Regions from separate parts of the Clostridium hominis genome, predicted to be linked through region 1. Evidence: predicted binding sites of a transcription regulator. Region 1 holds the regulator's gene; each other region holds the start of a gene.

Region 1 (8,408 bases):
TACAAATGGCTGAGTATTAAAGAACTCTAGATGTCTTTTTAAGGCCTTCTTTCTATCTTCGCCTTGATATAATCTTTTTATTGCAGGTATCATAGCATAGCAATATCCTAAAGCTTGCATTCTTTCAAAGTTCCAAGAACCTTGATGAAGATTGGAACGAAGAAATACATGAATACGATCTTGTTTTGTTAATTTTATTTCACTCATTACTTACACTCCTTTCTTAGTCTAATAAATCATCATTATCGTTATTTGCTACTATTGTAACAGTTTTAGATTCGTTATATTTAGGATTTAATTGAATATAAACTATTGCAGCTACTGTTCCTAAAACACCAAGAGCTATAAGATTAAAGTCAGTAAATGCAGCAACTACGAATCCTAAGAATAGGAAAGGCATTAAGTATTTTGCCTCCATCATATTTATAACCATTGCATATCCGACAACAACTATAAATCCACCAGCAACTCCAAGGCCGCCACTTAACCATTGAGGGATAGCATTAAGCATGTTTTGAACAGCTTCAGTTCCTATGAATATAGCAACTATTAATGAAGGAATAGATACACGTAGAGCTTGGATAACTAATGCTAATAGATGACACATGTCAATTCCATTTAAATCACCTTTTTCAGCATATTTATCAGCTTGATGTTGGAAGAAAACAGTTATAGTTCTAGCGAATATAGTTAAAACTTGACCGGCAGCAGCTAGCGGAACTGCTAAAGCAATACCAGCTCCCATTTCTTGTTTTCCAGCTATAACTATAATAGTAGATATGATTGATGCTAAAGCAGCATCAGGAGCCATTGCAGCACCGATATTCATCCATCCAAGTGCCATCATTTCTAGAGTACCACCAATTATGATACCTGTTGTAAGATCACCTAATATAAGTCCGATAAGCGTACATGCTATAAGTGGTCTATGAGTTTGAAATTCATCAAGAACACTACCCATACCAGATATACATGCAACTAAAAAGATAAGAATAATTTGAATAGTTGACATAGAGTAGACCTCCCTTTTATATAAAAAAATTTATAGACTAATTAAAAAATTTTATTTATCAGAGGTATAATGTTAGTTTTAGAATCAGATGCAACCTTTCTTATTTCTAACTCTATACCTTTACTATCAAGATATCTGAAAGCTTTAACATCTTCTTCGTTTACAGATACAGCGGTAGTTAATTGCTTTTTGCCTTCTTTAAAGCACATACCACCAATGTTAACAGACTTAATAGTTACTCCAGCATCTACAAGTCTTACTACATCAGTAGGATTAGTAAATAAGAATAAAACCGTATCATTTGCATAAGTAGGATTGTTATAAACTCTTACAGCCTTATCTATACTTACAACGTGAGATTTTACTCCAGGGGGAGCAACTTGAGTTAATAAAGTTTTTCTAAGATTATCGTTAGCAACCTCATCGTTACAAACAATAATCCTTTGGCATTTACATTCTTTTGTCCATACTGTTACAACTTGACCATGAATTAATCTGTCATCAATTCTAGCTAATCCAATTTTCATAACAAATCGTCATCTCCTTTATTTAGTTCTATAGATTTTTTTAATGAGCAAACACTTTTTTGAGCTGAATTTATAGCTATTTCCACTAATTCATTTAATGTAGAATTTTCTAAATTAGAGTAGACCTCTAACAACATAGGAAGATTAACACCTGTAACCACATCCATGTTAACGTTATCAAAGACTAATATACTAGCGGCATTGAATGGACTTCCACCAAACAAGTCAACTAAGAAAAGAATTTTAGGATCTTGATCAAGTTTATTTACTATATCCTTATATTTATTAATCAAATCATTTTGTCCTTCTCCAGGAAGAAAGGTTATGTAGTTAACATTTTCTAACTTGCCATAAATAAGTTCAGCTGAATTGATAAGTTCTTTAGAAAAGCTACCATGTGTTCCAATTATAAGTGATATCATCAAATCATCTCCTTAATTTTTAAATTAAAAATAGTAAAGAATAATAATAAGGATCAAAGGGTTCAGCTTATATTCACTAAAATATTTACTTTATATCTATATGTTAATAAATTGTGAATAGAATAAATATTTTCATATTTTGAAATTTTAACATAGAAATAATGTTGACAAAAATGCTAGGATAAGCATAATATATAAATATGAACATATGAACAATCATTCATATGAATGGGGGGTTAAGATGGAAGAAAAAAATGAAAGCTGTTTATGTAATGTAATACACAAGAATGTAGTAGAAGAAGTAAGAGAGAAATTACCACAAGAAGAGATGCTTTATGAGCTAGCGGAGTTTTTTAAGGTATTTGGAGATACAACGAGAATAAGAATACTTTGTGCACTATTTGAAGCTGAAATGTGTGTATGTGATTTATCAGCACTTTTAAATATAAGTCAGTCAGCTATTTCACATCAATTAAGAGGGTTAAAATCTGCAAGAATAGTTAAATTCAGAAGAGAAGGTAAAGTTGTTTATTACTCACTTGATGATGAGCATATTAAGCATATTTTTGATGAAGGATTTAGACATATATCAGAATAAAGGAGGGGAATTTAAATGGATGAAGGGATTAAAAAAATTAAGCTGTTATTAAAAGGGTTAAGTTGTGCAAATTGTGCTAACAAGATAGAAGGCAAAGTTAACAATATAAAAGGTGTAAAAGAAGCCTTTGTGAACTTTGCTACTAGTACTTTAACAATTGAAGTTTTAGAAGGATATAAAAAAGAAGATTTAATAGAGGAAATAAAAGATATAGTAAAATCCATTGAAAAAGGTGTAAGTGTTGAAGAAATAAAAGGTAGTTTAAAGCGTCCAACTAAAACAATAAGTAAATGTGAAGATGGTGCTTGTATTATAAATGATAATAATTATGTAAATACTGAAATAATAAATAATAGTAGCAAGATACTATTAAAAGGATTAACTTGTGCTAATTGTGCAAATAAAATTGAGAATAAGATTAGAAAACTTGATAGTATAAAAAATGCTACTATAAATTTTGCAACTACGACTTTAATAGTAGAGCTAAATCAAGGTAATGAAATAGATGAAGTGTTTAAAGAGATTAGTAAAATAGTAAAGTCCTTAGAACCAGACGTTGAAGTTGAATTGAAAAAGGAAGTTAAAAGAAGTAAGAAAAATAGAACTATTTTAAATGATAAAAATAGTACAGATGAATTAATAGTTGAGGATGAAAAGAAAACTATTGTTTCATATATAAAAGAAAATATAGCTCTATTTATAGGAATGATAGGTTTTATTATAGCTGTTATGTTAGAAGGTTATCCATTAGTAGCATTTATAATTTTTGTAGCTACCTATTTACTTATAGGTAAGAATGTGCTTATAACAGCAGCAAAGAATATATTAAGAGGTGAAGTTTTTGATGAAAACTTCTTAATGGCTATAGCTACTTTAGGAGCTTTTGCTATAGGTGAATATCCAGAAGCTGTGGCAGTTATGCTATTCTTTGAAATAGGAGAAGCATTCCAAAAGTATGCAGTTGAAAGATCAAGAAAATCTATATCTTCTTTAATGAATATAAGAGCTGATTATGCAACTATATTTGAAAATGGAAATGAGTTAAGAATAGCGCCAGAAGATGTAGAAATTGATGAGATAATAATAATAAAACCAGGTGAAAGAGTTCCTTTAGATGGAATAGTTATTGATGGAACAAGTTTTATAGATACATCTGCATTAACAGGAGAATCAGTACCTAGAGAAATAACTGTTGATACAGAAATATTGGCTGGTGCTATAAATAATACTGGAGTGTTAAAAGTAAGGGTTACAAGAGAGTATGGAGAGTCAACTGTTGCAAGAATTTTAGAACTTGTTGAAAATGCTTCAAATAAAAAAGCTTCAGCAGAAAAATTTATAACAAAGTTTTCTAAGATTTATACACCTGTAGTTTGTTTAATAGCTTTATTGGTTGCAATAGTTCCACCATTAGTTATGAAGGATCAAACATTTTCTATATGGATATATAGAGCATTATCTTTATTAGTAGTATCATGTCCATGTGCATTAGTAGTATCAGTTCCACTTGGCATATTTGCAGGAATAGGTGGTGCATCTAAAAAAGGTGTACTAGTTAAAGGTGGAAATTATCTTGAAGCATTAAAAGATGTTGAAACAGTAGTTTTTGATAAAACTGGTACTTTAACTAAAGGTGTATTTAAGGTAACAGAAATAAATACTAATAATATTGATAAGGATGAATTACTAAAATTAGCTGCATACGGTGAGAGTAATTCTAATCACCCTATAGCATTATCAATAGTAAATGCATACGGAAAAGAAATAAATAAAGAAATACTAAGCAATTATGAAGAAGTTTCAGGTCATGGAATAAGAGTTAATATTGAAGGAAAAGAAGTTCTTTTAGGCAACTATAAATTAATGAATAAATTTAATATAAAGTTTAATGATGTAGATACTATAGGTACAATAGTTCATATTGCTATTGATGGACAATATAAAGGAAATATAGTTATATCAGATGAAATAAAAGAAACATCTAAGGAAGCAATAGAAACTTTAAAGAATATTGGTATAAAAAATACTGTAATGCTTACAGGTGATAACAGAGTTGTAGCTGATAAGGTTGGAAAGATAATAGGATTAGATCAAGTTTATTCTGAATTATTACCAGCTGATAAAGTAGAGAAGGTTGAAAAGCTAATGAATAGTAAATCTTCAAAAGGTAAGCTTGTTTTCGTTGGTGATGGAATAAATGATGCTCCAGTGCTTGCTAGAGCTGATATAGGAATAGCAATGGGTGGAATTGGATCTGATGCGGCTATAGAAGCTGCAGATGTTGTATTAATGAAGGATGATCCTAAGTCTATAGTTGATGCAATAAAAACAGCAAGAAAAACAAATAAAATTCTTTTGCAAAATATAATTTTTGCACTAGCAATAAAAACTCTAGTTATGATTTTAGTAGCTTTTGGTTTAGGAACTATGTGGGAAGCAGTATTTGCTGATGTAGGAGTTACAATATTAGCAGTAATTAACTCTATTAGATGTCTTAGATAAAAGTTGACAAAGAATTTTACTTTAATTATAATTTAAAAGTCGAGAATATTTAGGCATAAGGGAGTAGCATGCAAGATCACCGCATCTTGTAGCAAAGTCAACATATTGATGTTAACACATCTGGCTTTGCTTTAAATTGTGAGACTTATGTATAACGGATCTGCTACGTTATACATAAGTCTCTATTTTTTTAGGAAAAATAAAATGATATTATTTACTAAAATAAATAAAAATTTGAATGAAAAATGCTATAGAGGTAATAAAGTAATTAAATATTTTATATATAAATTTAAAGTGTGGAGGAGATTATGGATTTATTAAGTTTAATTTTTTTAGCAGTAGGATTAGCTATGGACGCTTTTGCAGTTTCTGTAGCACTAGGGTTAAAGATTCCAGTAAGAGATAAGTGGAAAATAGCATTAAAAGCTGGATTGTTCTTTGGGATAGCACAAGGAGTTATGCCTCTAATTGGATGGATATTAGGAAATGGATTTAGTAGTTATATTGAAAAGTTTGATCACTGGATAGCATTCATACTGTTAGCTATAATTGGTGGAAAAATGATTCATGAAGCTATTCACCCTGATGAAGATAGCGATGATGAAGTAGATACAGGAATGAAAAGAATGTTTATATTAGCGATTGCTACAAGTATAGATGCTTTAGCTGTTGGAGTTAGTTTTGCATTCTTAAATGTAAATATCATAAGTGCTGTATTGATTATAGGGATAATAACACTTGTAACTTCTGCTATAGGTGTTATAATAGGAAAGATATTTGGAGACTTATTCTCTGGGAAGGCTGAAATAATAGGTGGAGTTATATTAATCTTAATAGGATTAAAAATTTTGCTAGAACACCTTGGAATATTTTAAAAAATAATATACACTATTACTTGTTTGATATACAATTTAGAAAAAATATTTACAAAAATAAGTCATCTATATTTATTGAGAGATATAGAATACATATAAAAAGTATGTTATTATATTATCAATGTATAAAAGTAGAGAAAGTGGACTTAATTAAATATAAGATACTTTAAGGAGAATTTAGATTATGGAAAGAAAAAAACATGTTTCTATGGCTGTAATTAAAAGATTGCCTAAATACCATAGATATCTACAAGAGTTAATGGCAAATGATGTAGATAGAATTTCTTCAAAAGAACTTGGAGAAAAAATAGGTTTTACAGCTTCACAAATAAGACAAGATTTAAATAACTTTGGAGATTTCGGGCAACAAGGTTATGGGTACAATGTAAAAGATCTTTATAACCAAATAGGATTAATATTGGGACTAGATACAGAGTACAAAGCCTTGATAGTTGGGGCTGGTAATATAGGTCAGGCAATTGCCAACTATAGATTCTCTAAAGCTGGATTAAATATTAATGCAATTTTTGATGCTAATCCAAAATTACTAGGGATGAAAATTAGAGATATCGAAATAAAAGATATTGATGAATTAGAAAGATATGCAGAAGAAAATCCAACAGATGTAGGAATTATCTGTGTACCAAGAATAAATGCTCAAAAGGTATGTGATATTTTAGTTAAATGTGGAATAAAGGGAATATGGAACTTTGCTCCTGTAGACTTAAAAGTGCCAAGTGATGTAATAGTAGAAAATGTACATCTATCTGAAAGTTTATTAACTTTAATATATTTAATGCATAGTGAAGCAGAATCACATCTAGAAGAAGAGCAAGGTGAATAGTCTTTAGGAAAAGTCTATCTTGGATGTAACTACTAGATATACATATATACTTTCAATATGGTAATAAATTAATGCCACATTGAAAGTATATTTTTTTGTTTATAACATTAATTTATTATATAAAAAATATTATATCCAAAAGTTATGTTAAATTTTAACAAAAAAGTAAAAAGTTATTGAAAAACTCTTTTTAAAGTAATATAATAATCACAGAAGTTAAATTATTCCAACTACTATACTAAAGACGACAAAAAAGTATATTTTTTTAATCATTATTGTTAGAAAATTAACAATAAAATTGTCTTATGCTTTTTTTGATGATGAATTTTGTATAAAAGAGAGGAATGTTGAGAATGCAAGTTGATGTAGAATTAAAAAATGTCATTTTAGAAACTGAAGGTAATTTAGCAACTATTATTATTAATAGACCTAAAGCTTTAAATGCCCTAAATTCAGACACTTTGAGAGAGTTAGACATAGTAATAGATAGTATTGAAAATAATAGTGAGATCTATTGCGTAATAGTAACAGGAGCTGGGCAAAAGGCTTTTGTGGCTGGAGCTGATATTGCAGAAATGAAAGATTTAAATTCAACAGAAGCTGAAGAGTTTGGATTACTTGGTAATAAAGTATTTAGAAGATTAGAGACCTTAGAGAAGCCTGTAATTGCAGCTATACCTGGATTTGCCCTAGGGGGAGGTTGTGAACTTGCTATGGCTTGCGATATAAGAATAGCATCAGAAAAAGCTAGATTTGCACAACCAGAAGCTGGCCTTGGGATAACACCAGGATTTGGAGGAACTCAAAGACTTCCGAGATTAGTAGGAGCAGGAAAAGCTAAGGAGCTTATATATACTTGCGCAATGGTAAATGCTGAAGAAGCTTTAAGAATTGGATTAGTTAATAAAGTGGTACCTGTAGAAAGTTTAATGGATGAAGCTAAGAAAATGGCAAGTTCAATAATTGCAAACGCACCAATAGCAGTTAAGTTATGTAAGGATGCAATAAACAGAGGAACCCAAGTAGATATGGATTTAGCTATTAAGGTTGAAGCTGAAGATTTTGGTAAATGTTTTGATTCAGAAGATCAATTAGAAGGTATGACAGCGTTTTTAGAAAAAAGATCTAAGAACTTCCAAAATAGATAATTAAAAATAGGTATAAGAATCAGGAGGTAACAAATATGGAATTTGGATTAACTACGGAACAACGATTAATAAAGCAAATGGTTAAAAGTTTTGCTTTAAATGAAGTAAAGCCTATAGCAGCTGAAGTTGATGAAACTGAAAGGTTCCCAATGGAAAATGTTAAGAAAATGGGAGAGCTTGGAATGATGGGGATTCCATTTGATAAGAAATATGGTGGAGCTGGTGGAGATGTATTATCTTACATCTTAACAGTAGAAGAATTATCTAAGGTTTGTGCTACGACTGGAGTTATTGTTTCTGCACATACTTCATTAGGTGCTGGAGCTATAAATGATTTTGGGACAGAGGAACAAAAACAAAAATACTTAGCTCCACTTGCTAAAGGTGAAAAAATAGGAGCTTTTGGTTTAACTGAACCAGGTGCTGGAACAGATGCTGCGGGACAACAAACAGTGGCAGTATTAGATGGAGATCATTATG
Region 2 (8,408 bases), on a different contig from region 1:
GGTATATTAATGTTGGAGAAAATTTGGACAAATAGTAAAAATACAATTTTAAGGGTGGAGAAATGGGTATGAAAATAGATAGTATAATATTTGACCTTGATGGAACTTTATGGAATTCATGTTCTAGTATTTTAGAAATTTGGAATAAGATATTATCAAATAACTATTCTGAACTAAATAGAGTTATTACTATTGAGGAAATTAATGGTGTAATGGGATTAACTTCAGAAAAAATAGTAGAAAAATTATTGCCGAATGTTGATAAAGAATTAGGAATGAAAATATTTGATGAATGTGCAGCTGCTGAATGTGATTACTTAAGAATAAATGGTGGAAAATTATATGATAAAGTAGAAGAGGTACTTGATGAACTAAATAAAAAGTATAAGTTATTTATTGTTAGTAACTGTCAATGCGGGTATGTTGAGGCTTTCTTAGAAGCTCATAAATTAGAAAAGTATTTTATAGATTTTGAAAACTACGAAAGAACTGGATTACCTAAAGGTGATAACATAAAGTTAGTTATTGAGAGAAATAATTTACAAAATCCTATATATGTTGGCGACACAGAAGGGGATTACAATGCAACAAAGGAATGTAATATACCTTTTGTTTATGCGAAGTATGGATTTGGCAATGTTGAAGACGCTGAATTAGTAATTGAAAGCTTTGAAGCACTAAAAAATATAGTAGAAAAATAAAATAATATTATTATAGATTAAGAAAGCTAAGCAAATGCATAGCTTCTTTTTATTTTCCAAAAGGTTATTAAGGTATAAAATAAAAAAATTAAACTATAATAAAGGGCTCTATTTTGAATGAATGTAGATATTTAGAATAAAAAATGAACAAGTATAAATTTGTCCACTTTTAACTCACAGTATATTAATATATTATTCTTTAAACTTTTTATAAATAGCTTCCCTGTCATTTTTATTCTCATAATATTCTTCAAAGTACCCACAATCACAACATATGTATTTTGTTGATATAGCATTTTTAAAGGCATTTATACATATGGCATTATTGTACCTTGATTCTTCACCTACTTTTACTATTTTACTAGAATGGCATTTTATACATGTATTATTTCTCATAAAGTACCCTCTCTTTTTATTAATATTATTAAAGAATTTATATTTTTATTATAGATCCTTTATATGAATATGCAAAGAAAATCTCATCTGATTCTACAATAGAATTAACAGAGACTATTCCAATCAATACTTAATTAAAACAAGACTAATAAAAAGGTACCTAAACTTAAAATATTAATTGTATCTAATGATGTGTGAGAAATAAAAGATTAATTTAAGGAAATTCACTATTCAGGTTAAGTTGAAAAGTTCAAATTAAAAATTTAGTTTTTTACTTAAAAGGTACCTAAAATGAAGAAATACATTGTATTTAATAATGTAAAAAAATTTTAAAGAAAATGAGAGAAATGGTACCTAAATAAAAAATAGATTAGGTATTTAATATTAAAAGAAAGTAAATGGAGGAATTTAAAATGAAAATGAATAAGATTTTAGTAGGATTAGTAGTAGCAGGTGTATGTGGAGCAGGCTTAACAGCAATGGCTTCAAGTAATGATGGTGGAGTGAACAAAACAGTAGAGGTAAAACCAGTAAATGTAACAACAGAAACTTCAAAATATACTGGAGGAAATGTTAGTACATCAGAAATAGAAAATTATATAGTAAATAAATATGGCTCAAATTGGGAAACAGATTTATCAGCAAAGAATGGTGATAAATGGGATGACATATTAGAAGATGAATTAGAAGTATATTTTGGGGAAAAGTATGATGATCTAATTGATGATCTTATAGAAAGAAAAGAAAATGAATTAGATATAGATGATTTAGACCACGATGATTATTATACAGCAGAAGAAAAAGCTAAAAAAGATGAAATAGTAAAAGCTATAGAAAGTAAATATGGGACAAACTGGGCAAATGATCTATTAGTTAAAAATGGTGCAAATTGGGATGATATCTTAGAAAGTGAATTAGAAAAGCAATATGGACAAAAATATGATGATATAATAGAAGATATAATTGATGCGAAAGAACATGAAGCTGGATTAGATTTAGATCATAATGATGATCACGATGACAATGATCATGATGAATTTAATGATATAGATGATCATAACGACAATGATTAATTGAATTTTACTTCAGTATTATGTTAACAATATCTCTAGGGGGAAATTCCTAGAGATATTGTTGTAATATAAAACAGAGAGGTGGTATATATAGCTAAATGGAATTTGCAGAAGAGAATATTAATGACATTAAAAATAAGAGTATAGACAAATTAATTCAAGATTATATGGCATTTATAGTAAAGACAGTAAGTTCTATTACAGGAAGATATGTGTCTGTAGAAAATGATGATGAATTAAGTATAGCACTTATTGCTTTTAAGGAGGCTATAGACAAATATGAAGAGAGTAGGGGAAGTTTTTCAGCTTTTGCAAAGCTTGTCATAAGTAGTAGGGTGAAAAATTATCTTATAAAAGAAAATAAAAATAATAAGGTTGAATCAATAGAAGCCCTTAAAGAGAAAGGTATTGATATATCGGAAGTAGCAGAGACAGTAGTTGAAGAAAGTGATGAATTATCAAATGAAATAGGTAAATTAAAAGAAGAAATAGAAGCTTTTGGTTTTACTTTTGAAGACTTAGTAGATGAGGCTCCTAAGCATGAGGATACTAGAAGAAATGCTATAGAATTATCTGAAAAGGTCAGCAAGGAAAAGTCACTAACTAGCTTTATGTATGAAAAAAGAAGACTTCCTATAAAACAAATCTCAGTAAAATTTTCAGTAACAGAAAAGGTAATTAAACGAAGTAAGAAATTTATAATATCTGTTGTAATTATTATTGATAAGAATTTTAGAAATTTAAGATTATGGATAAAGAGATAGGAGGTGCAGTATGTTTAAAGGGATAGTTATGGAAGTTAAAAATGACTATGTTATTATTATGAAAGAAGATGGGACATTAGTCAGAATAAAAAATAAAGATGGCCTAAAGGTTGGAAAATCAGTATTCTTTTTTGAAGAAGATATTTATATTAAGAAAGATACGGCTAAGGTAATTCCTTTTAGAAAGTATATAGTACCTCTAGGCGCAATTGCAGCTTTATTTGTAATTTTAATAAATCCAATAATGAATATGTTCTCTAGTAAAATGAATAATGTTTATGCAGTTTTAACCTTTGATATTAATCCTAGTATAGAGTTTGAATTAGACCAAAATGGAATTATAAAGGATGTAAAAGGAATAAATGATGATGCTATTGCATTAGGTTTAGATAAAATTAAAGGAATGACCTTTCAAGAAGGGACAGTGGCATTAAAAGATTTACTAAGCCAAAATAATTACTTAAGTAATAATAATGCTGTTTTAGTAGGATTCTCGTTTATCGGAAATGAGAATATAAATTATGAAAAAGATATTCAAAAAACTATTAAAAATACATTTAAAGGTACTGAGGTAGCATTCTTGAAAGGGCAAAAGTCAGATTTAGAAAAAGCTAAAAGTCAAGGAATTAGCTTAGGTAAGTATGAGGCATTAGTAAAACTTGATGAAGATAATTTTGAAGATGCTATAGAAAACTTAAGTACTCAAGAAATGTTAGAGTTACTAAGGAATGTTGATGGAAGTATATTTTTAGATGAAGAGCAGCTAGATGAACTTCAAGATGAGTTAGAAGATAGATTAGAAGACGAAAATGATAAGGATAATAATGATGATGAAGATGATAATCATGAGGAAAGTGATGACGATGATAATCATGAGGAAAATGACGATTAATAAAATGAAGTCATATATTTAAAATATTATTATTGAATCTTAAAAGGCTAGAGCAACTAGAAAAGTTTGCTTAGCCTTTTTTATTTTTAGGAGATTATATTTATTTAGGTCTTGAGGGAAAATTTATCAATGCTTAAGTAATAATGATATTGAACTTAAGTATTGATAAAATATTTTTAGTAGGTTTAGTAAATAATACTTAAGAGTTTATGATATTATATTAAAAAAGTTAATATTTAAAGAGGAAAACGAGATGAAGAAATACTTAGAAGATTATATTGATAAAATAAAAGAGCTACCTTTGAAAGAAAAATACACAAGAGAAGATTTAATAATAGAAAAGTTTCTAGTAGATAAATTTAATGATATAGAGATATATTATGCTCCTCATAATGAATATCTAAATAAAAAGGCTAAGCTATTTATAGTTGGAATAACTCCAGGATTTCAACAGATGAGCACGGCTATAAAAACAGCGAGAATTTGTATAGAAGAAGGTAAAACTTTAGAAGAAACTAAATATCTATGTAAAGCAGCTGGAAGGTTTAGTGGTAGTTTACGTAAAAACATAATAAGTATGTTAGATAAAATAGAATTAAATAAGATTATTGGAATAAATAGTTGCTCAGAGCTATTCGAAGATAAGGATTATTTATTACATACAATATCATTAATACCTTATCCTGTTTTTGTTAAAGGAAAAAACTACACTGGGCACACACCAAAGCTAATTAAAAGTGATTTCTTAATGAAGTACGTAAATGAGAACTTTATTGAGGAGTTTAATAAACTCGAAGATGTATTTGTTATACCTTTAGGTTCAGCAGTAGAAGAAGTACTAAATACTTTTATAGACAATGGAATTTTAAATGAAAATCAAGTGCTTAAAGGATTTCCGCATCCATCAGGGGCTAATGTAAATAGGTTAGTTCAATTAGAAAAGAATAAAGAAAAATTAAAAGAAAAGATAAAAGAATACTTTATTTAATAAAAAATTCTAGGGCTAGGAAAGAAACTGCTATAGCAGTTTCTCTTTTAAAATTCAGATTAGTGAATTTCTTCCTCTAATTTTTCATTTATAATTAAAAATTTTTACTTAATAGCTGCCTTCCCTGTTAAATGTTCAATTTCAATTTTGATAACTGTAGTTGCAGCTTTTGCTTTTTCAATGTAATCTTTTCCTTTTTCTAGATATTGTGGGGAATATTTTTTTATGAATTCCATAAGGGCAGCATTTTTAACGGTACCAATAACCCAAGATGCAGTACCGAAAGCAATTACACTTTTATATTTTGTACTGAATTTTTCAGGAATAATTTCTGTATCGGTAACAACACAGAATGATACTTTAGAATTATTTGCGATATTATCTAATTTGTGGCCATAGGGAGATGAATGAAAATATATAGCATTATCAAAATATACATAACTCAATGGAGTTGCATAGGGGATGCCATTCTCATCAACAGTAGCTAAAGTTCCATATTCAGCAGTTTTTAAAATATCAGCTATATTATCAGCAAAAATTTCTCTTGATTTTTTACGCATTTCTCGAAACATATTTTAACCTCCAGATAATCATAAGAGATAGTAATAATATTATATTTATTTTTAAATTATTTAATTACTTTAAATAAGAATACAGTAATATTTTACAATGACAAAAAGAAGATAACAATAAAGTTTTTAGAAAATTCAATAAAAGGAAAATTGAATTGCGAAATTAATGTATGGATAATTGATAAAATATTAAAAATATAGGGGTTATATTAAGGAAATATTATAAAAATGCATGTCATCCACAAAATTCTTGTAGACAAATGACGAAAAATGATATATCTTTTAATTAGATATTTTTAAGGAGGAGAGTAAATGGTACTTATAGGAATTCTAATTGTAATAATCGGATTTGCACTAAAATTTGATAGTATTGCAGTAATAATAGTTTCAGCACTTGCTACAGGATTAGCAGCGAATATGGATATAAATGAAATATTAACGGTTTTAGGAAAGACATTCGTTGATCAGAGATTAATGACAATCTTTATTTTAACTTTACCAGTAGTTGGTATTTGTGAAAGATATGGATTAAAACAAAAGGCAATTCAATTAATAAGTAATGTTAAAAATCTTTCAACAGGTAAATTATTAACATTATATTGCTTTATAAGACAACTATGTGGAGCAGCAAGCGTAAGAATAGGTGGGCATCCACAGTTTGTTAGACCGCTAATAAATCCAATGGCTCAAGGAGCAGCTATAGGTAAGCATGGAAAAATTGATAAGAAGACAGAAGATAAGATTAAAGCGGCATCAGCTGCAGCAGAAAACTATGGAAATTTCTTTGGGCAGAATTTATTCTTAGCAAGTTCAGGGGTCTTACTTGTGGCAAACAGTTTAACAGAGTTAGGATATAATGCAACAGGAATAGATGTAGCAAAAGCTTCAATTCCAATAGCAGTATTTGCATTCGTGTTTGTACTTATTCAAAATATGATTCTTGATAAAAAAATGGACAAACTATACGGAACAAAGAATAAATCTAAGAAGTAGGAGGAAATAATACATGGATTTTGCAGCAATTTCAAATATGCTACTAGAGCTATTTTATATATTAATTGGTATTATGATGTTAAGCACTACAGTATTATCTTTAAAAGATAAAAGCAATCCGGCAAGATATGGGACAGCATTATTCTGGGCTTTACTAGGGATAATATTTATATTTGGTCATAAATTACCTTACAACGTTGTTGGAGGAATGCTTGTAGTAATAGGTATTCTTACATTTACTAAGCAAGTTAAGCCTGGTACTATAAAAGATTTAGATTACAAATTTGGTGAAGATCAAGCTAATAAGTTAGGAATAAAAATATTTTTACCACCACTAATGATAGCTATAGCAGCATTAGTAATAGCACAATTTACACCGATATCAGGAACAGCTTCTATAGGTGTTGCAGCAATTTTAGCTATGATAACAACATTTATAGTTACAAAAGCTAATCCAAAGATGTTTGTTGAAGATTCACATAGAATGATCCAATCTGTTGGAACTACAAGTATATTACCACAGTTATTAGCAGCACTAGGAGCTGTATTTACAGCTGCAGGTGTAGGTGACGTGATTTCAACAGCTATATCAAGTGTACTTCCACAAGGGAATATATTAATAGGTGTTGCAGCTTACTGTATAGGCATGGCAGTATTCACTATGATCATGGGAAATGCATTCGGAGCATTCTCAGTTATAACACTTGGAATAGGTATTCCATTTGTTTATGCACAAGGAGCTAATCCGGCTATTGCAGGAGCATTAGCATTAACAGCAGGTTATTGTGGAACATTAATGACTCCAATGGGAGCAAACTTTAATGTAATGCCAGCAGCACTTTTAGAAATAGACGATAAAAATGCTATAATTAAGCAACAAGCACCAGTTGCTTTAGCTTTATTATTTGTACATATTATTTTAATGTATGTATTAGCATTCTAAAATAGTTAAAAAATAAAAGAGTTAAGAATTTATTTATTCTTAACTCTTAAATAGTATCTAGATATTAACATTTGTAAGTTAGTATTTATAGCTTTATAATATTGAGTATACAAAACTAATGATATTAGAAGGAGAGATAATAGATGAAAGTTTTAATAACTGGATTTGATCCATTTGGAGGAGAAAGCATAAACCCAGCTTTAGAAGCTGTTAAATTATTACCTGAGACAATTTCAGGAGCAGAAGTAATTAAGTTAGAAATACCAACAGTATTCAGAAAATCTTTAGCTAAAATTGAAGAAGCTATGGAAATTCATAATCCTGACATAGTAATTTCTGTAGGACAAGCAGGAGGAAGATTCCAAGTTACGCCTGAAAGAGTTGCAATAAACATGGATGATGCAAGAATCAAGGATAATGAAGGAAATCAACCAATAGATATAACTATATATGAAGATGGAGAAGCAGCATATTTCTCAAACCTACCAATAAAGGCTATGGTTCAAGAAATGAAGGAAAACGGAATTCCAGCAGCTGTTTCAAATACAGCAGGAACATTTGTATGTAATCACGTAATGTATGGGGTATTATACATGATAGATAAGAAGTATCCAAATGCTAAAGGTGGATTTATACATGTACCATATATACCAGCACAAACTATAGATAAAGCAGATAAGCCAGCCATGAACATAAATGATATTGCAAAAGGTCTAGAATTATGTATAAAAGCAGCAGTAGAAAATTCAGAAGATATCAAAGCTGTTGGTGGAGCTGTTTGCTAAAATGTTAGAACCTAGAGAACAAAAGAAGATATTTGTTTATGGTAGCTTAAGAACTGGTTTCTATAATTACGATAAATATTTAAAGGGAAAAGTCAATGATGCTAAGTTAGGAAAAGTAAAAGGAAAGCTTTATCATATGCCTCATAAAGGATATCCAGCTCTTTTAGAAGGAGAGGATATAGTTATTGGGGAAGTTATGACTATTAAAAACTTTGAAGAAGTAATGATTCCAATGGACGAAATGGAAAACTATTATGGAGTTAACGATAGCAGAAATGAATATAATAGAATAGTTATGGAT
Region 3 (8,408 bases), on a different contig from region 1:
ATTAATAAGTTCTTGGATTAATACTGTTTTTCCAACCCCAGCGCCTCCAAATAACCCTATTTTACCGCCTCTTTGGTAAGGAGCTAATAAATCTATAACTTTTATACCTGTTTCCAGTATTTCAGGTTCTAATGATTGATCTTTAAAGCTAGGCGCTGGTCTATGAATAGGATATCTTTCTTTTTCACCTATAGGTCCAGCATTATCTATAGTATTTCCTAATACATTAAATACTCTTCCTAAAACCTCTTCTCCAACAGGAACAGTAATACAACTACCTGTATCTACAGCCTTCATACCTCTTTTTAACCTATCAGTTCCTTCCATCGCTATAGTTCTCACTATATCATCACCTATATGTTGTTCTACTTCAGTAACTAACTTTTCTTTTTCAATTTCAATTTCAATTTCGATTTTATTGTAAATGTTAGGAAGGGAGTCTGAATCAAATTTAATATCAACTACAGGTCCTATTACTTGAACAACCTTACCTACTTTTTTTTCTTCCATAATCTTACCCCCTTATTATTTCTGCGCTTCAGCTCCACCAACAATTTCAGAAATTTCCTGAGTTATAATGCTTTGTCTTATCCTATTAAATTTAATGCCTAATACTCTTAGCATCTCTGTTGCATTATCAGTTGCTCCATCCATAGCAATCTTTCTTGAACTTTCTTCACTTACTCTAGATTGCAATAAGCACTCCATCAATTTACTTTCTATATATAAATTAATTGCATTTTTAAATACAGTATCTATATTAGGTTCTATAATATATTTATCTTGTCCATCATATTTTTTCTCTATAGGTAATAACTTAACCATTTTAGGTATTTGCCTTATTGGGGATTTAAAGAATGTAAATAAAATATTAACTTCTGTTACCTCTCCACTTGTGTAGAGTTCATCTATTATATATTTCAATTCATTAACTTCAGTACTAGTTGGAATACTCTGCATATCAACAATGTATTTATCTGCTTTTAACTTAAACTTATCAAAATAAGCTTTACCTTTTCTCCCAACAAGAATAATCTTGCTATTATCCCTATCTTCAATAACATCATTAAAGTATGATATAAGATTATTATTAAATCCACCACACAAACCAACATCTGATGAAACAACTAAATATAGCTTTTTGCCTTCCCTATTGCTTGTATATAAAGATTCATAATCATCAGGTAAAGAATTAACAGTTTCTTGTACTATTTCTTCAATTATTTTTACATACTCATCATTATTAGTGAGTCTATTTCTTACTTTTTTAAGTTTAGAAGTAGCAACAAAGCCCATAGCTTTAGTTATTTTCTTAGTACTTTGAATAGATTTTATTCTTCTTTTTATCTCAATAAGTCCAGATGCTCCCACAATAATGCCTCCCTAATAAATATATAAGTAGCTTTATTCATTCTCTGTAAATATTTTTTTAAATTCACTAATACATTCTTCCATATCACATTTAACTTCTTTTGTTAAGCTACCTTCAGTTTTTATACTTTTTAACATGTCCCTATAATGAGTATCTGCAAATTTCATTAACTCTTTTTCAAATTCAGATATGTAACCTAAATTTATGTCAGTTAAAAAGTTATTACTAATTGCATATAAAATCAGAACTTGCTCCTCAACTCTCATAGGTTCATACTGCTTTTGTTTTAAAACCTCTAATATTCTCTTTCCTTTTTCTAATCTTATCTTGGAATCATTATCTAAATCCGATCCAAATTGTGCGAATGATGCTAACTCTCTATACTGAGCGAGCTCTAATCTTAAGCTTCCTGATACCTGCTTCATAGCTTTTATCTGAGCATTTCCACCAACTCTTGATACAGATATACCAGGATTCACAGCTGGTCTTTGTCCGGAGTTAAATAGGTCAGTTTCTAAGAATATTTGTCCATCTGTAATAGAAATAACATTAGTAGGTATATATGCAGTTACATCTCCAGCTAAAGTTTCTACTATAGGAAGTGCTGTTAAAGACCCACCGCCTTTTTCTTTTGATAATTTTGCTGCTCTTTCTAATAATCTTGAATGAATATAAAATATATCTCCTGGATAAGCTTCTCTTCCTGGTGGTCTTCTAAGTAATAATGACATTGTTCTATATGCAACTGCATGCTTTGATAAATCATCATAAACTATAAGAACATCCTTACCCTTATTCATGAAATATTCTCCAATTGTACATCCTGCATAAGGAGCTAAATATTGTAATGGTGCTCCTTCTGCTGCCGTGGATGCTACAATTATAGAATAATCCAATGCTTCCATTCTATCTAAGGTATTCACTATATTGGCTACAGTAGATTGCTTTTGTCCTATTGCTACATATATACATATAACATCCTTACCTTTTTGATTTATTATAGTATCTATAGCTATTGCTGTTTTCCCAGTTTGTCTATCTCCTATTATAAGTTCCCTTTGACCCTTACCTATAGGAATCATAGCATCAATAGCTTTAATTCCAGTTTGTAACGGCTCCTTAACAGATGTTCTATCTATTATTGTTGGAGCTGGTGCTTCTATTGGTTTAAACTCTTCATAGTATATAGGGCCTCGTCCATCTATTGGCTGACCTAATGCATTTACTACTCTTCCCAACATATCTTCACCAACTGGAACTTCTGATATTTTATTAGTTCTCTTTACTATATCTCCTTCTTTTATTCCTTCCTCGGAACCTAAAAGAACACACCCTACATTATCATGCTCTAAGTTTAATGCCATTCCATAAACACCATTAGGAAATTTTAACAATTCGCCTTCCATACAATCATCTAATCCATAAACTCTCGCAATATTGTCTCCAACTTGGATTATAGTTCCTGTGTCTTCTGTCTTTATATTTTTTTCATATTTCACTATTTCTTTTTTTATAATAGATGTAATTTCTTCTGGCTTTATATGCACATTAACACCTCTATTCTAATTCAAGCATTAGTTCCCTTAATTTATCCATTTTAAACTTGATTGTTCCATCTATAACCTCATCATCTATTTTTACATATATGGAACCTAGTATATCAGGATCTATAATTCTCTCTAACACAATTTTTTTGCTATACTTTTTTTCTAAGGCATTTATTAATAAATTATATTGTTCGTCTGTTAAAGGTACTGTAGTCTTAACAAAACCTTTTAATGTATTATTTTTTTCAAGAATTATCTTTTCCATTTCATTTACTTTTTCTCTTAAATGTAGAATTCTCTCTTTCTCAATTAAAATAAGCAAAAAGGATAACAAATCTTCGTCAATTTTATTTTTAAAAATATTAATAAATGCTCTTTTCTTATTTCTTGTACCTACTTGAGGATTTTTGATAAATTCATAAAAACTCTTATCATTATCCATTAAGTCACATATAATCTTTAAGTTTTCAATATATTCATCAACTTTCCCATTTTCTTCTGCAACTTCATAAAGAGCTATCGCATATCTTTTATCTAAATATTCATACATATTTAATCTCCTACTTTAGCGATAAATTCATCTATTAGATCTTTATTTTTACCCTCGTCTATATTCTTTTCTATTAATTGCTCTGATAACTCCATTGCTAAGCTGACATATCTTTCTTTTAAAACATATTCGTTTCGTTTCTTTTCTCTTTCTATCTCAACTCTAGCTTTTTCCTTTATAACTTCAGCATCTCTTTTTGCTTCATCAACTATATCTCTATAAATATCTTCAGCCTTTTTCTTTTCATCTTCAGTTATTTTTCTACTTTGTCTTTTTAGTTCTTCTATTCTTTTTTCACTTTCTATGCTTATTGTTTTTGCCTTTTCTGTAGCTTCCTCAGCTTCTAAAAAGGTTTTATTTATATATTCTTCTCTTTCATTTATCACAGCTTTAACTTTATCAAAGAAAAAATGTTTTAATATTATATATAAAATTGCTGTATTTACTATTGAAGCTAATATAACTCCTATATTTATTTCCATAATTAGCTTTCTCCTTTCTAAGAATTATCTAAAACACTAAATTTTTAGCTTATTCCTACAAATATTAATAATATTGATACTAATAAACCATATATTGCTGTAGCTTCAGCAAATCCAGCACCTATCATTAAAGCAGTTGTTATCTTACCACTTGCTTCTGGTTGTCTAGCGATTCCTTCGACAGCTTTAGCTGTTGCATTACCTATTCCAATAGCAGCTCCTATTCCTACTAAAACTGCTATTGCAGCTGCTAATGCTCTTACTGATTCTTGATCCATAATTTAATTCCTCCTTAATTTGCATTTATTTTTATTAATAATGTCAGTAAAGTTTAATATCAATTTTTTCTTTAATGTTCTACAGTTATTTTGGTATTTATCATTGTTAGCATTACAAATATAACCATTTGAATTGCTCCATCAAATATATCAAAATATGCATGAAGTGGTATTGGTAACCCAATCTCAGCAATCCAAGCTAATGATGATAAACCTTGATATACCAATTCAACTAAAACTGTTGCAGCTAATATATTTCCAAACAATCTTAGAGCTAATGATATTGGAAGCATAACTCTTTCTAATATATTTATTGGTAGCATAACAGCCATAGGCTTTGCATATCCTCCAAAGTAACTCTTTATACCTTTTTTTCTAATTGTATAAGCCTGTATAAATACAAATACTATTAGAGATAAAGCAATTGTTACACTAAAATTTTTAGTAGGCGCTGCTATACCAACTAATCCTGTGAGGTTCATTATTAAAATGAATATAGCCAATGTCCCTATAAATGGCACTACATCTCTATATTCCTTCCCCATGTTGCTATCCACAACATTATTAATTAGGTTATACAAGTATTCAACAATTACTTGTTTCTTACCTTGCGGTTTACTTTTTAAATCTTTTGTAGCATACCATGCTAAAATCCCCACAAAGAGTATTATTACTAGTTGTATTACTGCCTCTGGCTTTATATCTATTACTAGACGGCCAAGATTAAATGAGATTATAGGTTTGTATGGCTCCATTTACTCACTCCCCTTTGCATTTTTAACCAAGTTATTATTAACATTATAAAAAAACTTATAAATCCTAATATATAGGCTAAAAGTTCTTCAATATTATATATAAATGGATACGCTATAATAACTACTGTTATAATTCTTAAAATATAACTAAATGGAAAAATATACTTAACAAACTTCTTCTTACTTTTAATTGTTTTTTCAATTATAATTCCACTAAGTACAAAATTTGTAGTTGCAACTAATAATCCTAAAGAAAATATAACACCTAATATAGCATGTCCAATTAAAAACATAGCAAAAATAATAATAGCTAATGTCAACATGATGTTCTTTATAAGTATCCTCAGTAAACTTTTTATTTCCCTATTCATATATTATTACTCCTTAGATAACTTCTGTAATTATATCTCTTTAAAACATTAATATAAAACTCCATTTCCATTATTTTTCACCTAAATACCCCTGTATTTATTTGTAATTATTTCTATAATTCACTATTGCTTATATTTTTTAACTTTATCTCATTTTATGAATAATCTATTTAATTTATGATTTATTAAATTCATTTGACTAAATTTTCAGACTTTTGAATAATAATAAAAGACCTTACTCAAAGTAAGGTCTTTTATTATTATTCTCTTTCTACTATTAAAGCTGTTCCCATTCCTCCACCTATACAAAGTGTTGCTAAACCTTTTTTAGCATCTCTCTTTTCCATTTCATGAAGTAATGTAACTAATATTCTAGCCCCAGATGCTCCTACTGGATGTCCAAGTGCTATTGCTCCACCATTAACATTTACCTTGCTCATATCAAAGTTTAAATCTTTAGCGACAGCTAAGCTTTGAGCTGCAAATGCTTCATTTGCTTCTATTAAATCCATATCCTCTACTGTTAATCCTGTATTCTCTAATGCTTTTTTAGTTGCATGGAAAGGTCCATATCCCATAATTGATGGGTCTAGTCCTTTACTTCCATAAGAAACTATTTTAGCCATTGGTTTAATTCCTAATTCTGCCGCTTTTTCAGCACTCATCACTACTATCGCTGCTGCTCCATCATTAATTCCTGATGAACTTGCTGCTGTTACAGTACCATCTTTAACAAATGCAGGTTTCAATTTAGCCATTCCTTCAATTGTAGCACCGAATCTTGGAAATTCATCTTGTGCAAATACTTTTGGTTCCCCTTTTCTTTGAGGAATTACTACAGGTACTATTTCATCAACAAATCTACCTTCTTTTATAGCCTTTTCAGCTTTTAACTGAGAATTTACAGAAAACTCGTCTTGCATTTCTCTTGTTAATCCCCATTCTTTTGCTATATTCTCTGCAGTAACACCCATATGATAATTATTAAATGCATCTGTTAATGCATCATTTATCATTGTATCTACCATTTTACCATCGCCCATTCTTTGTCCCCATCTAGCTGATTTTAATGCATATGGAGCTTGAGACATACTTTCCATTCCCCCTGCAACAACTACATCTACATCTCCAGTTTTAATCATTTGAGCAGCTAATGATACAGTTCTTAATCCTGATCCACAAACCATATTTATTGTCATAGCAGGTACTTCTACTGGTATTCCAGCTTTTACAGATGCTTGTCTAGCAACATTTTGACCTAATCCTGCTTGTATAACATTTCCCATTAAAACTTCTTCTACTAATTCTGGCTTGATTCCAGCTCTATTTACAGCTTCTTTAATTACTAATGAACCTAAGTCTACTGCTGGAACATCCTTTAACGCCCCTCCAAAAGATCCTATTGCAGTTCTTACTGCACTTACTATTACTACATCTCTCATAATATACCCTCCCATTAATCTCATATAAAGAATAAAACTGTTAATTGTTAAACAATTAACAGTTTTATTATACCACTTACCACTTTTCATTTTCAACCATATTTTGTATATTTTTATATATTTTACATTTTATAGAAATATTAATCTTTTGTCTATGTATTCTAACTATATAATTATTATGATGTTTTTCATATTAACTAATTCCACTTATATATTTTCAATATCTAAAGATAAATGTATATTCTTCTCTCTTGGGGTAAGTTGTCTTAACTTAACTCCAGTTGCGCTAAACATTTTCTTTGAAGCCTTTACAGAATCTGTATCAGCATATTTATCGCTTAAATATACTACTTCTTTTATCCCAGACTGAATAATTGCCTTAGCACATTCGTTACATGGAAATAATGCTACATAAATAATACATCCACTTAAATCTTTTCCTTTTGCATTTAATATAGCGTTTAATTCTGCATGTACTACATATAAATATTTTGTATCTAAAGTCTCTCCTTCTCTTTCCCAAGGGAATTCATCATCTGAACAACCTTTTGGTAACCCATTATAACCTATACTTTCAATTACATTTGAACTATTTACAATACAAGCCCCAACTTGAGTACTAGGATCCTTACTTCTCATACCCGATAACAATGCTACCGACATAAAATAATCATCCCACTTTAAATAAGCTTCTCTCTTCATAAAAACACCTCTTTTTATATGTTATGTTTATTTAATGTAAAATTCTTAATTCATAATTCAAAACCAAGAAATTTATTCCCTTAACTTTTCATTTATAATTTAGAATTTCTCATTTAATTTATTATCAATTTATTAAAAAAACGAAGCAACTGCTTCGTTCTTTATTACTTAGTTCCGAAAAGTCTATCTCCAGCGTCACCTAAACCTGGTACTATATATCCTTTTTCATTTAATTTTTCATCTATAGCAGCTACATATATATCTACATCTGGATGTTGTTTTTGAACTAATTCTATTCCTTCTGGTGAAGAAATTAAGCACATTAATCTTATCTTCTTAGCACCTCTTTGTTTTAATAACATAATAGCATCAGCCGCTGATCCACCTGTAGCTAACATTGGGTCAACAACAATTACATCTCTTTCTGCTATATCTTGAGGAAGTTTACAGAAATACTCTACTGGTTGAAGAGTTTCTTCATCTCTATATAGACCTATATGTCCAACCTTAGCTGCTGGTATTAGGTTAAGTATTCCATCAACCATCCCAAGTCCAGCTCTTAATATAGGAACTACAGCCATCTTCTTACCTGCTAACATTTGACATGTAGTTCTACAAATTGGAGTTTCGATTTCAACATCTTCTGTTTCTAAATCTCTAGTTACTTCATATGCCATTAACATAGATACTTCTTCAACTAATTCTCTAAAATATTTAGACCCTGTATCCTTACTTCTTATATAAGCTAACTTATGTGATATTAATGGATGTCTCATTTCTGTTACTTTACTCATCTTTTATTCCTCCTAAATTAAACTAACTAATTATATATTAACAATTAACATATATATCAAGTATTATTTTTGTAGCAACTACTTGTTATTTCTATATTTTTCTTCTATCTTAGTT
Region 4 (8,408 bases), on a different contig from region 1:
TATTTCTAATTGCTATGGATGGCAGATTGCAAAAGCGAATGAAATAGCAAAAGCTAAAGGATGGGAACAGTTTGTATCTGTTCAAGGTCATTATAATCTTATATTTAGAGAAGAGGAAAGAGAGATGGTCCCTTACTGCATGGAAGAAAATATTGCATTAACACCTTATAGTGCTTTAGCATCAGGAAGATTATCAAAACATCCTGGAGAGGAATCTAAACGTCTTAAGGAGGATACTTATGCAAAAGGAAAATACGATGCTTCTTATGATGATGATATAGCTATTATAAAAAGAGTTGAGGAGTTAGCTGATAAAAAGGGAGTTTCTATGACTGAGATATCTTTGGCTTGGTTATTAACTAAGGTTACTTCACCAGTTGTTGGAGCAACTAAAAAGCATCATATAGATGGGGCTATTAATTCAATGAAAGTTAACTTAACTGATGAAGAAATTAAATATTTAGAAAAATTGTACAAACCTCATTCATTAGTTGGAGTTATGGCTAAAAAAAGGAGTATTTAATAATGATATTTACCAATAAAGATTTAAAAAGAATAATTGTTCCACTTTTCTTTGAGCAATTATTAGTTATGTTAGTTGGAATAGTAGATACATTTGTAATTAGCTATGCAGGGGAAGCGGCAGTATCAGGGGTTTCTCTTGTAAATATGTTTAATACTATATTTATTTACTTATTTACAGCTTTGGCTTCGGGGGGAGCTGTTGTTATTAGTCAGTATATAGGAAATAAAGATAAGGAGAATAGTATAAAAGCATCAAGTCAGCTTTTAATGTTTTCAACAATATTTTCTATTATACTATCAATATTAGTTTTATTATTAAATGAAACATTATTGAAGTTATTATTTGGAAAGGTTGAAAATTCAGTTATGGAATCTTGCATAACATATCTAAGGATATCTGCATATTCTTATCCAGCACTAGCTATATATAATGCGGGAGCAGCTTTGTATAGAAGTATAGGAAAAACAAGTGTTACAATGTATGTTTCTATTATAGCTAATGTTATTAATGCTGTTGGAAATGTTATAGGGGTATTTGTTTTAAAAGCAGGAGTTGCAGGGGTTGCGTATCCTTCATTGATAGCAAGAGCTTTTTCAGCAGTTGCAATTACTATATTGTGCTTTAATAAAAAATATAGTACTCATTTTGAGATGAAATGGATTTTTAACTGGAGCAATAGTATGCTAAAGAAAATTCTAAGAATTGCGATACCAAATGGTGTTGAAAATGGAATTTTCCAATTGGTTAAAGTTGCACTAAGCAGTATTGTAGCATTATTTGGAACATATCAAATTGCGGCAAATGGTATTGCACAAAGTATTTGGTCATTAGCTGCTTTGATAGGGGTAACTATGGGGCCAGTTTATATAACAGTGATAGGACAATGTATGGGGGCCAATGATAAAGAAGCAGCAAGTTATTATTTTAAGAAAATAACGAAATTGACATTAGTTTTATCAATTATATGGAATGTATTTATTTTTGCAATTACGCCGTTTATTATGAACTTTTACTCAATATCGACGCAGACAAGAAACTTAGTTATTATCTTAGTACTAATTCATAATATTTTTAATACGGTAGCATTTCCATTTTCAGGGCCCTTAAGTAATGGGCTGAGAGCTGCTGGAGATATTAAATTTACAATGATAGTTTCTATTGCATCAACAGTACTTGGAAGATTAATATTCTCTATTATATTTGCTGTATACTTGAATATGGGTGTTATAGGAATAGCATTTGCTATGTGTCTAGATTGGAGTATTAGAGGAGTTATTTTCTATATAAGATTTAAATCTGAAAAATGGAAAGAATTTAAGGTTATTTAATATAAGATATATAATTTTAATAAATTCTATCATTTAAGACGTCATGAGAATAAACATGACGTCTTTTTATAATAAACTAGGTTAGGAATTTTTAAGTATACTGTTTACAGCACTTCTAACAGATAAATATAAAGTATCTATTGATGGTTTAGAAACTAGTGATCCAATTAGAGTAATATTACTTAAGCTATTAGGTCTATTTATCTCTTGGTAAAAACTTTGATTTAAATTGTTAGATTTTACGTGAGGGAAAATATCCCATTGCTTTACAGTTAGAAGAGTTTTGATTTTAATTCCTAATTTATTAATATCAGCTGTGATATCATTTACAATATCTTTAGTGATTTTTCCATAGGAGTAAGCTAAAAGGATATTTCTATTGTTTTGCTTATAAATGTAGAAGAATTGTAGTTTGTCTTTTTTACCTAAGTGAGATTTATAATAAGTTGTTATTAAATCTGTATTAAATATTTCGTAAGCACAAAGGATAAATGGATTTGTATTGATGTTTTTCATAAATTCATTATAAACAGTATCTTTAATAATATTTTCAGGTATTTTAGTGCTAATCAATACTTTATCAAAGGATTCTGTATCGTAAAGAGTATCTATCTTAACTTTATTTTGAATAGTTTCAATACTTTTAACTTCAATTGAATATCTAATATTTGAAATATTTTCACAAAGCTTATTTATAAGCTCTTTAGTGCCATTTTTTATAAATAATGATTTTTTACCTATAACAAATGCATATATTGTATTTAAATCAAAGATTTTAAATACATAGTAGGCTTGTACTTTATCCATTGATCCAAAGCCAAAGGATGATAGATAGGGAGAAATTAATTGGCATATAAGATTTAAACCGTTACTTTTAAGAAAATCTTTGAGTGAAACATTTAAATCGTCAGGAATATATCCGTAGTTTATATCATCAAGATAAGAGGCATATTTTGATAAGATCTTACTTAGGTTAGATAATTCATCCATAAGTAATAGAACATCATCTCTTAACATATGTTCAACAGAATTATAATTTTCATCAACAAAGTTTCTGTAAAGAAATCGCTCTACGTAATCAACTTGTAATTGAATTAGTAATTCCTTTATATTGCCTGTAAATGAACAAACAGTACCAATATCAATATTAATGTTTTTACTAACTAAAGTTTTACAATGGCCACCAGCTTGTTCTTCTTTTTCATATACAGTTACATCAATACCTTCTTTCTCCAGTAGATATGCAGCAAGAAGCCCAGAAAAGCCGCCACCGATTACAGCTACTCTCATATGTATACCCCCTTAATATTCCCTTTTAATATATGCCCATATAGGTAAAATAAGTTTAGTGTTACTTAGCTTATTATGATATTCAACAGGTGTATATTCTCCTATATCAAAAATATGCTTATCAGCAATATTATAATTTCTTATATAATCTTGAAACTTAAGTTTAAGTTCTAAAAAAGTTATATCTTTATTAAGCAATGGAACTAAAAATGAGGAAGTTTTTTCTGTAAAGTGTTTTTTTAATATGTTTACTCTATTTAAATCTTCATTTTTATCCATAAAAGTATGTATTTTAAAATCAAATCCATTATCATCTAATATTTTATTTATTCTATAGTTAAAAGTTTTAGTAGATATATTCATTATTTTACAAGATTGAAAAAAGCATAAATAACTTATTTTTAAATTAAGTGTTTTTGCAACTGGCATAGCAGTAGAAGTCAAAATATCTTCAAAATTACTAAAGGTAATATTGTTATATAGCCTAGAACAGGCAATTCTACTTTTATAATCAAATAATGTGTATTCATATATGTGACCAAGGTGATTATAATAACCGTAGTCTGTTATCCAGAAAAGCCAACATTCACCACTAAGGATCTCATTTAAATTAGGTAAAGCTGTAGTTACTTTAGTTTGTTGTTTTCTACTAAACTTTAACCTTTCTTCTTTTTTAGATAGATTATTTCTCTTCATGATGTTGTATATAGCTGATTCACTTATTTTATAACCAAGATCATCAAATAAGTATTTAATAGCTTTAGGGCCATAGGTTGGATATTGTTTTATAAGATTAAGTAATGCAGTCTCAATTTCGTTACTAATTTTATTATTAGGTATAAAATCCTTTTTAGCAGAACTTAGACCATCAATTCCCTTAGCTTTATACCTATTTAACCAACGATAATATAAAGTCCTTGAAATGCCATATTTTTCACAAGTTTTACTTACTCCATTACTAGATGCTTCGGTAATAACTTTAAACTTAAAATCTTTATCCATATTAAATCACACCTTATTAGAAGATAATTACAATAATAGTTTATAATGTAAAGCTAGCCTTTGCAATAAAAAAGTTTACTTTAGGGAAATGTTAACATATTGCTATTAAAAATATTTAGATAAAATGCTAAAGAGCAAATAGAGTATACCTTTTCATAATGTAAACACTTTGCAAAAGTAAATTATAAAAAAACTAAGCTGTAAAAGATTGGTTGTTAAAAAATAAACAAGTTGCTATAATCAAGTTAAATAGTGGGTTAAGGAGGAATAATATGAATCAATTTAAGGTATTCACAATAAAAAAAGGATTACAAGAGGAAAATACAAAAATAGCTGAAACTACAAGAGATGAGCTTAAAAAACAAGGTGTATTTTTAGTTAACATTATGTCATCTCCAGGTAGCGGGAAAACGACTACATTGGTAAGTACAATTAATTCATTAAAAGATGAAATGAAAATAGGAGTGCTAGAAGCGGATATTGATTCTGATGTAGATGCAAAAACTGTAGAAGATGCAGGGGCAAAAGCTATTCAATTACATACAGGTGGATTGTGTCATTTAGATGCAACTATGACAAAGCAAGGAATAGATGAACTTGGCGTTGAAGGTCTAGATTTATTGTTTTTAGAAAATATAGGAAATCTCATTTGTCCAGTAGGATACGATACAGGAGCAATGAAAAATGTTGCTATACTAAGTGTTCCAGAAGGAGATGACAAGCCATTAAAGTACCCTAAAATATTTGGAAAAGTAGATGTATTAATAGTAAATAAAATTGATGTTATGGAACATTTTGATTTTAATATGGATTTACTTGAAGAAAGAGTTAGAAAGCTTAATAAGGATATCATTATAATTCCGATTTCTGCTAAAACCGGTGAAGGAGTAGAACTTTGGGTTAAATGGCTTAGAGAACAAATAAAGGGGGAGAATTAATTTATGTCAAAGAAACAAGAAAAAACAAATTTTAATAAGTCAAAAAGATTTGACTTTGCTTTAACATGGGGAGATGTTGGTAACAGAGAATATAGACAAATAATAGTAGATTTAGCTAACAAGATCGGAAGAACAAAGGCTGGAAGCTCACGTGAAGCAATTCCTTTTGGACCAGAGTATTATGCTTTAGCTCCAGTACTTGATGATTATCAAGCTAAAATAGCTATGCACTTAAAATTTAGAGAAAAGGTTAGTGCAGAAGATGTTGCAAAAGCTAGTGGAGAACCTTATGAAAAGGTAAAGGAAGCGTTAGATTATATTGCTTGGGCTGGTGTTGCCTTTGTTAATACAATAGATGGAGTTGATATGTATTGGCAAGATATATTTGTTCCGGGACACTTAGAAATGATAAATAATAATAAGGAGTTAGTACAAAAATATCCTGAGGTAGCAGAAGCATTTTATTATTTCGGTAGCAAAAAGGGTCCTATGGCTGCAGGTGTAATGCCAATAGGTGGAGGACCAATGCGTGTTATACCAATTGAAAGAGCTATTGATAGTAATTCGAGAAGAGCTTCTTATGAAGAGATTTCAAAATATTTAGAAGAAGCTACAGTATTTTCAGTATCAAACTGTTCATGTAGAACATCTAGAGAAGAAATGGGTGAAGGCTGTGGTCATCTAAAGGAAGATATGTGTATCCAATTAGATCATGCAGCTGAGTACTATATCAAAACAGGGCGTGGGCGTGAGATTACAAGAGAAGAAGCCTTTGACATAATTAAAAGAGCTGAAGATAACGGATTAATGCACTCTATACCAAACCTAGATGGAGTAGGTAATACTCATGCAATATGTAATTGTTGTGGATGTGGATGTTATGCCATGAGACTTGCAAATGAGTTTATAAATAATGATATTGTAAGGTCAAATTATAAATCAGTGGTAGATGAAAGTAAGTGTGTTGCTTGTGGAGAATGTGTAGATGTATGCCCAACAAATGCATTAAGATTAGGACAAAAGTTATGTTCAATTAAACCAATAGATGAACAAATAACTAAAATTATACCAAAAAATACAGAGTGGAATGAAGATAAGTGGAATTCAGATTATAGAACAAATAGAAAAAATGCTTTAGATTCAGGTACAGCACCTTGTATTACAAAATGTCCTGCACATATTCCAGTACAGGGTTATGTCAAGCTTGCATCACAAGGGAGATATACAGAAGCTTTAGAGCTTATAAAGAAGCATAACCCATTACCAGCAGTATGTGGACGTATTTGTCCTAGGTTGTGTGAAGAAGATTGTACTAGAGGAAATATCGATGAAGCGGTAGCAGTTGATGATATAAAGAAGTTTATAGCTGAAAAAGATTTACATCAACACAGCAGATATATACCAAGAAAAAGACATGATTATAGTGATAAAAAGATTGCGATAATAGGAGGAGGGCCTTCTGGTTTAACTTGTGCTTATGATTTAGCTATAGATGGTTATGATATAACTGTTTTTGAAAAGCAAAAGAGATTGGGTGGTATGTTAACTTTAGGTATTCCATCATACAGATTAGAAAAAGATGTAATAGATGCGGAAATAGATGTTTTAAGAGAAATGGGAGTTAAATTTGAAACCGGTGTTGAAATTGGTAAAGATATTACAATAAAGGACCTTAGAGATGAAGGATTTAACGCTTTCTATATAGCAATTGGAGCACAATCAGGAAGAGAGCTAGGTATAGATGGAGAAAATTCAGAGGAAGTAGTAAGTGGAGTAGATTTCTTAAGAGATGTTAACCTTGGAGAGAAAACTGAGGTAAGTGGAAAGGTTGTAGTTATCGGAGGAGGAAATGTTGCTATTGATGTAGCTAGAACTGCAGTAAGATTAGATAAAGTAAATGCTGTAGATATTTTCTGCTTAGAATCAAGAGAAACTATGCCAGCTCATATTGAAGAGGTAGAGGAAGCTTTAGAAGAAGAAATAAACGTTAATAATTCATGGGGGCCAACAAGAGTAGTAAGAGAGAATAACAAGGTTGTAGCTGTAGAGTTTAAACGTTGTTTATCTACAATAGACGAAAATGGAAGATTTAATCCTAAATTTGATGAAAAGGAAACAAAAGTTATTAAATGTGATTATGTGTTATTATCAGTAGGACAAACTTATAACTATGGAAATCTTTTAGAAGGTGAAGATGTAGAATTATCTCCAAGAGGTACTATAAAGGTAGATAATATTACATTACAAACTACTAAGAGTGATATTTTTGCAGGAGGAGACGTAGCTAGTGGACCAAGGTTTGCAATAGATGCTATTGCAGCAGGTAAAGAAGCTGCTGTATCTATCCATAGGTTTGTTCAAAGAGGACAATCACTAGTATTAGGTAGAGATAACCATTATTACAAGGCTTTAGACAAAGAAAATTTAGCTTTAATAAAAGGATATGATGAAACACCAAGACAAAAAATTAAACATGTTGATGGTAAGGAAGCAAAAAGAACATTTAAAGATTTGAGAGGTACATTAACAGAAGAGCAAATTAAAAAGGAAACAGCTAGATGCTTAAGCTGTGGTGCTACTAAAACTGATGAGTATTTATGTGTTGGATGTGGAGCTTGTACTTTAAGATGTAAATTTGATGCAATTAAGTTAGTAAAAGTTCATGATGCTGAAGGTTATGATATTGATGAACTACCAAAGACAGTAATAAAAAATACAATAACTAGAAAGCTTAAGATTACTGCAAATAAAATTAATCCATTTACTAAAACAAGATAATAGATGAAGTAGAAAAATTAGGAGTAGTAATATGCATGAATTAGGAATTGTATATGAGGTAATAAAGGTTGTAGATAATTTTTCAAAGGAAAACAATCTAACAAAGGTACAGAAGATTGTATTAGAAATAGGTGAATTGTCACAATCTATACCAAGATTTATAGAAGAATGTTACCCAGCAGCTGTAAATGAAACACCATACGAAGATACTGAACTAGAAATAATAGTACTACCAGCAAATGCAAAATGTAAAAGATGTAATGAGATATATAACGTTATAAAGTATAAAAGAATATGTCCTAGCTGTAGTGGAGAAGAATATGACTTAATATCAGGTCAAGAGTTTAATATAAAAGAGGTTGTTGCTTACTAAAAAATATTAGGGGGTATCCGTATGGGATTATTTTATGAGAATTATTCATTAGGGTCAATAATTGCACTTATACTGTTTATTGCAGTATGGATAGTAATAAATGAGGTTACAAGAAAATCAAAAATGTTATCTATATTAGCATACTGTATATTACCGGTAGTACTAGCTATATT

What was found. Region 1 encodes Rex, which represses fermentation and respiration genes when NADH is low (regulators of the CRP and FNR family bind a similar motif). Its sites were predicted from a motif close to ATTGTTAANNNNTTAACAAT; they were not measured.
Region 2: a site for Rex is predicted at 5,564-5,583, ahead of H8S20_RS11090 (DUF969 domain-containing protein). Genes of this name have one in related genera too.
Region 3: a site for Rex is predicted at 6,841-6,860, ahead of H8S20_RS14990 (acetyl-CoA C-acetyltransferase). Genes of this name have one in related genera too.
Region 4: a site for Rex is predicted at 4,358-4,377, ahead of hypB (hydrogenase nickel incorporation protein HypB). Genes of this name have one in related genera too.

What each region holds. Positions count from the first base shown of each region.
Region 1 is NZ_JACOOO010000047.1:159,258-167,665, forward strand. Features, by position in the region: gene manZ (PTS mannose transporter subunit IID) at 1-207, opposite strand, end outside; gene H8S20_RS19465 (PTS mannose/fructose/sorbose transporter subunit IIC) at 224-1,012, opposite strand; gene H8S20_RS19470 (mannose/fructose/sorbose PTS transporter subunit IIB) at 1,054-1,539, opposite strand; gene H8S20_RS19475 (PTS sugar transporter subunit IIA) at 1,536-1,961, opposite strand; gene H8S20_RS19480 (ArsR/SmtB family transcription factor) at 2,203-2,559, shown strand; gene H8S20_RS19485 (heavy metal translocating P-type ATPase) at 2,575-5,061, shown strand; gene H8S20_RS19490 (manganese efflux pump MntP) at 5,370-5,936, shown strand; gene H8S20_RS19495 (redox-sensing transcriptional repressor Rex) at 6,121-6,780, shown strand; gene H8S20_RS19500 (short-chain-enoyl-CoA hydratase) at 7,134-7,928, shown strand; gene H8S20_RS19505 (acyl-CoA dehydrogenase) at 7,964-8,408, shown strand, end outside.
Region 2 is NZ_JACOOO010000022.1:83,443-91,850, reverse strand. Features, by position in the region: gene H8S20_RS11125 (HAD family hydrolase) at 69-701, shown strand; gene H8S20_RS11120 (hypothetical protein) at 894-1,097, opposite strand; gene H8S20_RS11115 (hypothetical protein) at 1,511-2,170, shown strand; gene H8S20_RS11110 (sigma-70 family RNA polymerase sigma factor) at 2,269-2,934, shown strand; gene H8S20_RS11105 (anti-sigma factor domain-containing protein) at 2,945-3,826, shown strand; gene H8S20_RS11100 (hypothetical protein) at 4,080-4,814, shown strand; gene H8S20_RS11095 (pyridoxamine 5'-phosphate oxidase family protein) at 4,919-5,386, opposite strand; gene H8S20_RS11090 (DUF969 domain-containing protein) at 5,699-6,379, shown strand; gene H8S20_RS11085 (DUF979 domain-containing protein) at 6,393-7,322, shown strand; gene pcp (pyroglutamyl-peptidase I) at 7,466-8,107, shown strand; gene H8S20_RS11075 (gamma-glutamylcyclotransferase family protein) at 8,109-8,408, shown strand, end outside.
Region 3 is NZ_JACOOO010000035.1:43,715-52,122, forward strand. Features, by position in the region: gene atpD (F0F1 ATP synthase subunit beta) at 1-510, opposite strand, end outside; gene atpG (ATP synthase F1 subunit gamma) at 526-1,371, opposite strand; gene atpA (F0F1 ATP synthase subunit alpha) at 1,405-2,919, opposite strand; gene H8S20_RS14965 (F0F1 ATP synthase subunit delta) at 2,930-3,469, opposite strand; gene H8S20_RS14970 (F0F1 ATP synthase subunit B) at 3,472-3,951, opposite strand; gene atpE (ATP synthase F0 subunit C) at 3,996-4,229, opposite strand; gene H8S20_RS14980 (F0F1 ATP synthase subunit A) at 4,301-4,984, opposite strand; gene H8S20_RS14985 (ATP synthase subunit I) at 4,963-5,355, opposite strand; gene H8S20_RS14990 (acetyl-CoA C-acetyltransferase) at 5,616-6,797, opposite strand; gene H8S20_RS14995 (deoxycytidylate deaminase) at 7,005-7,499, opposite strand; gene upp (uracil phosphoribosyltransferase) at 7,664-8,293, opposite strand; gene rpiB (ribose 5-phosphate isomerase B) at 8,372-8,408, opposite strand, start outside.
Region 4 is NZ_JACOOO010000024.1:50,135-58,542, reverse strand. Features, by position in the region: gene H8S20_RS11510 (aldo/keto reductase) at 1-523, shown strand, start outside; gene H8S20_RS11505 (MATE family efflux transporter) at 526-1,854, shown strand; gene H8S20_RS11500 (FAD-dependent oxidoreductase) at 1,936-3,144, opposite strand; gene H8S20_RS11495 (helix-turn-helix domain-containing protein) at 3,157-4,146, opposite strand; gene hypB (hydrogenase nickel incorporation protein HypB) at 4,419-5,084, shown strand; gene H8S20_RS11485 (FAD-dependent oxidoreductase) at 5,088-7,862, shown strand; gene H8S20_RS11480 (hydrogenase maturation nickel metallochaperone HypA) at 7,894-8,235, shown strand; gene H8S20_RS11475 (DUF5692 family protein) at 8,257-8,408, shown strand, end outside.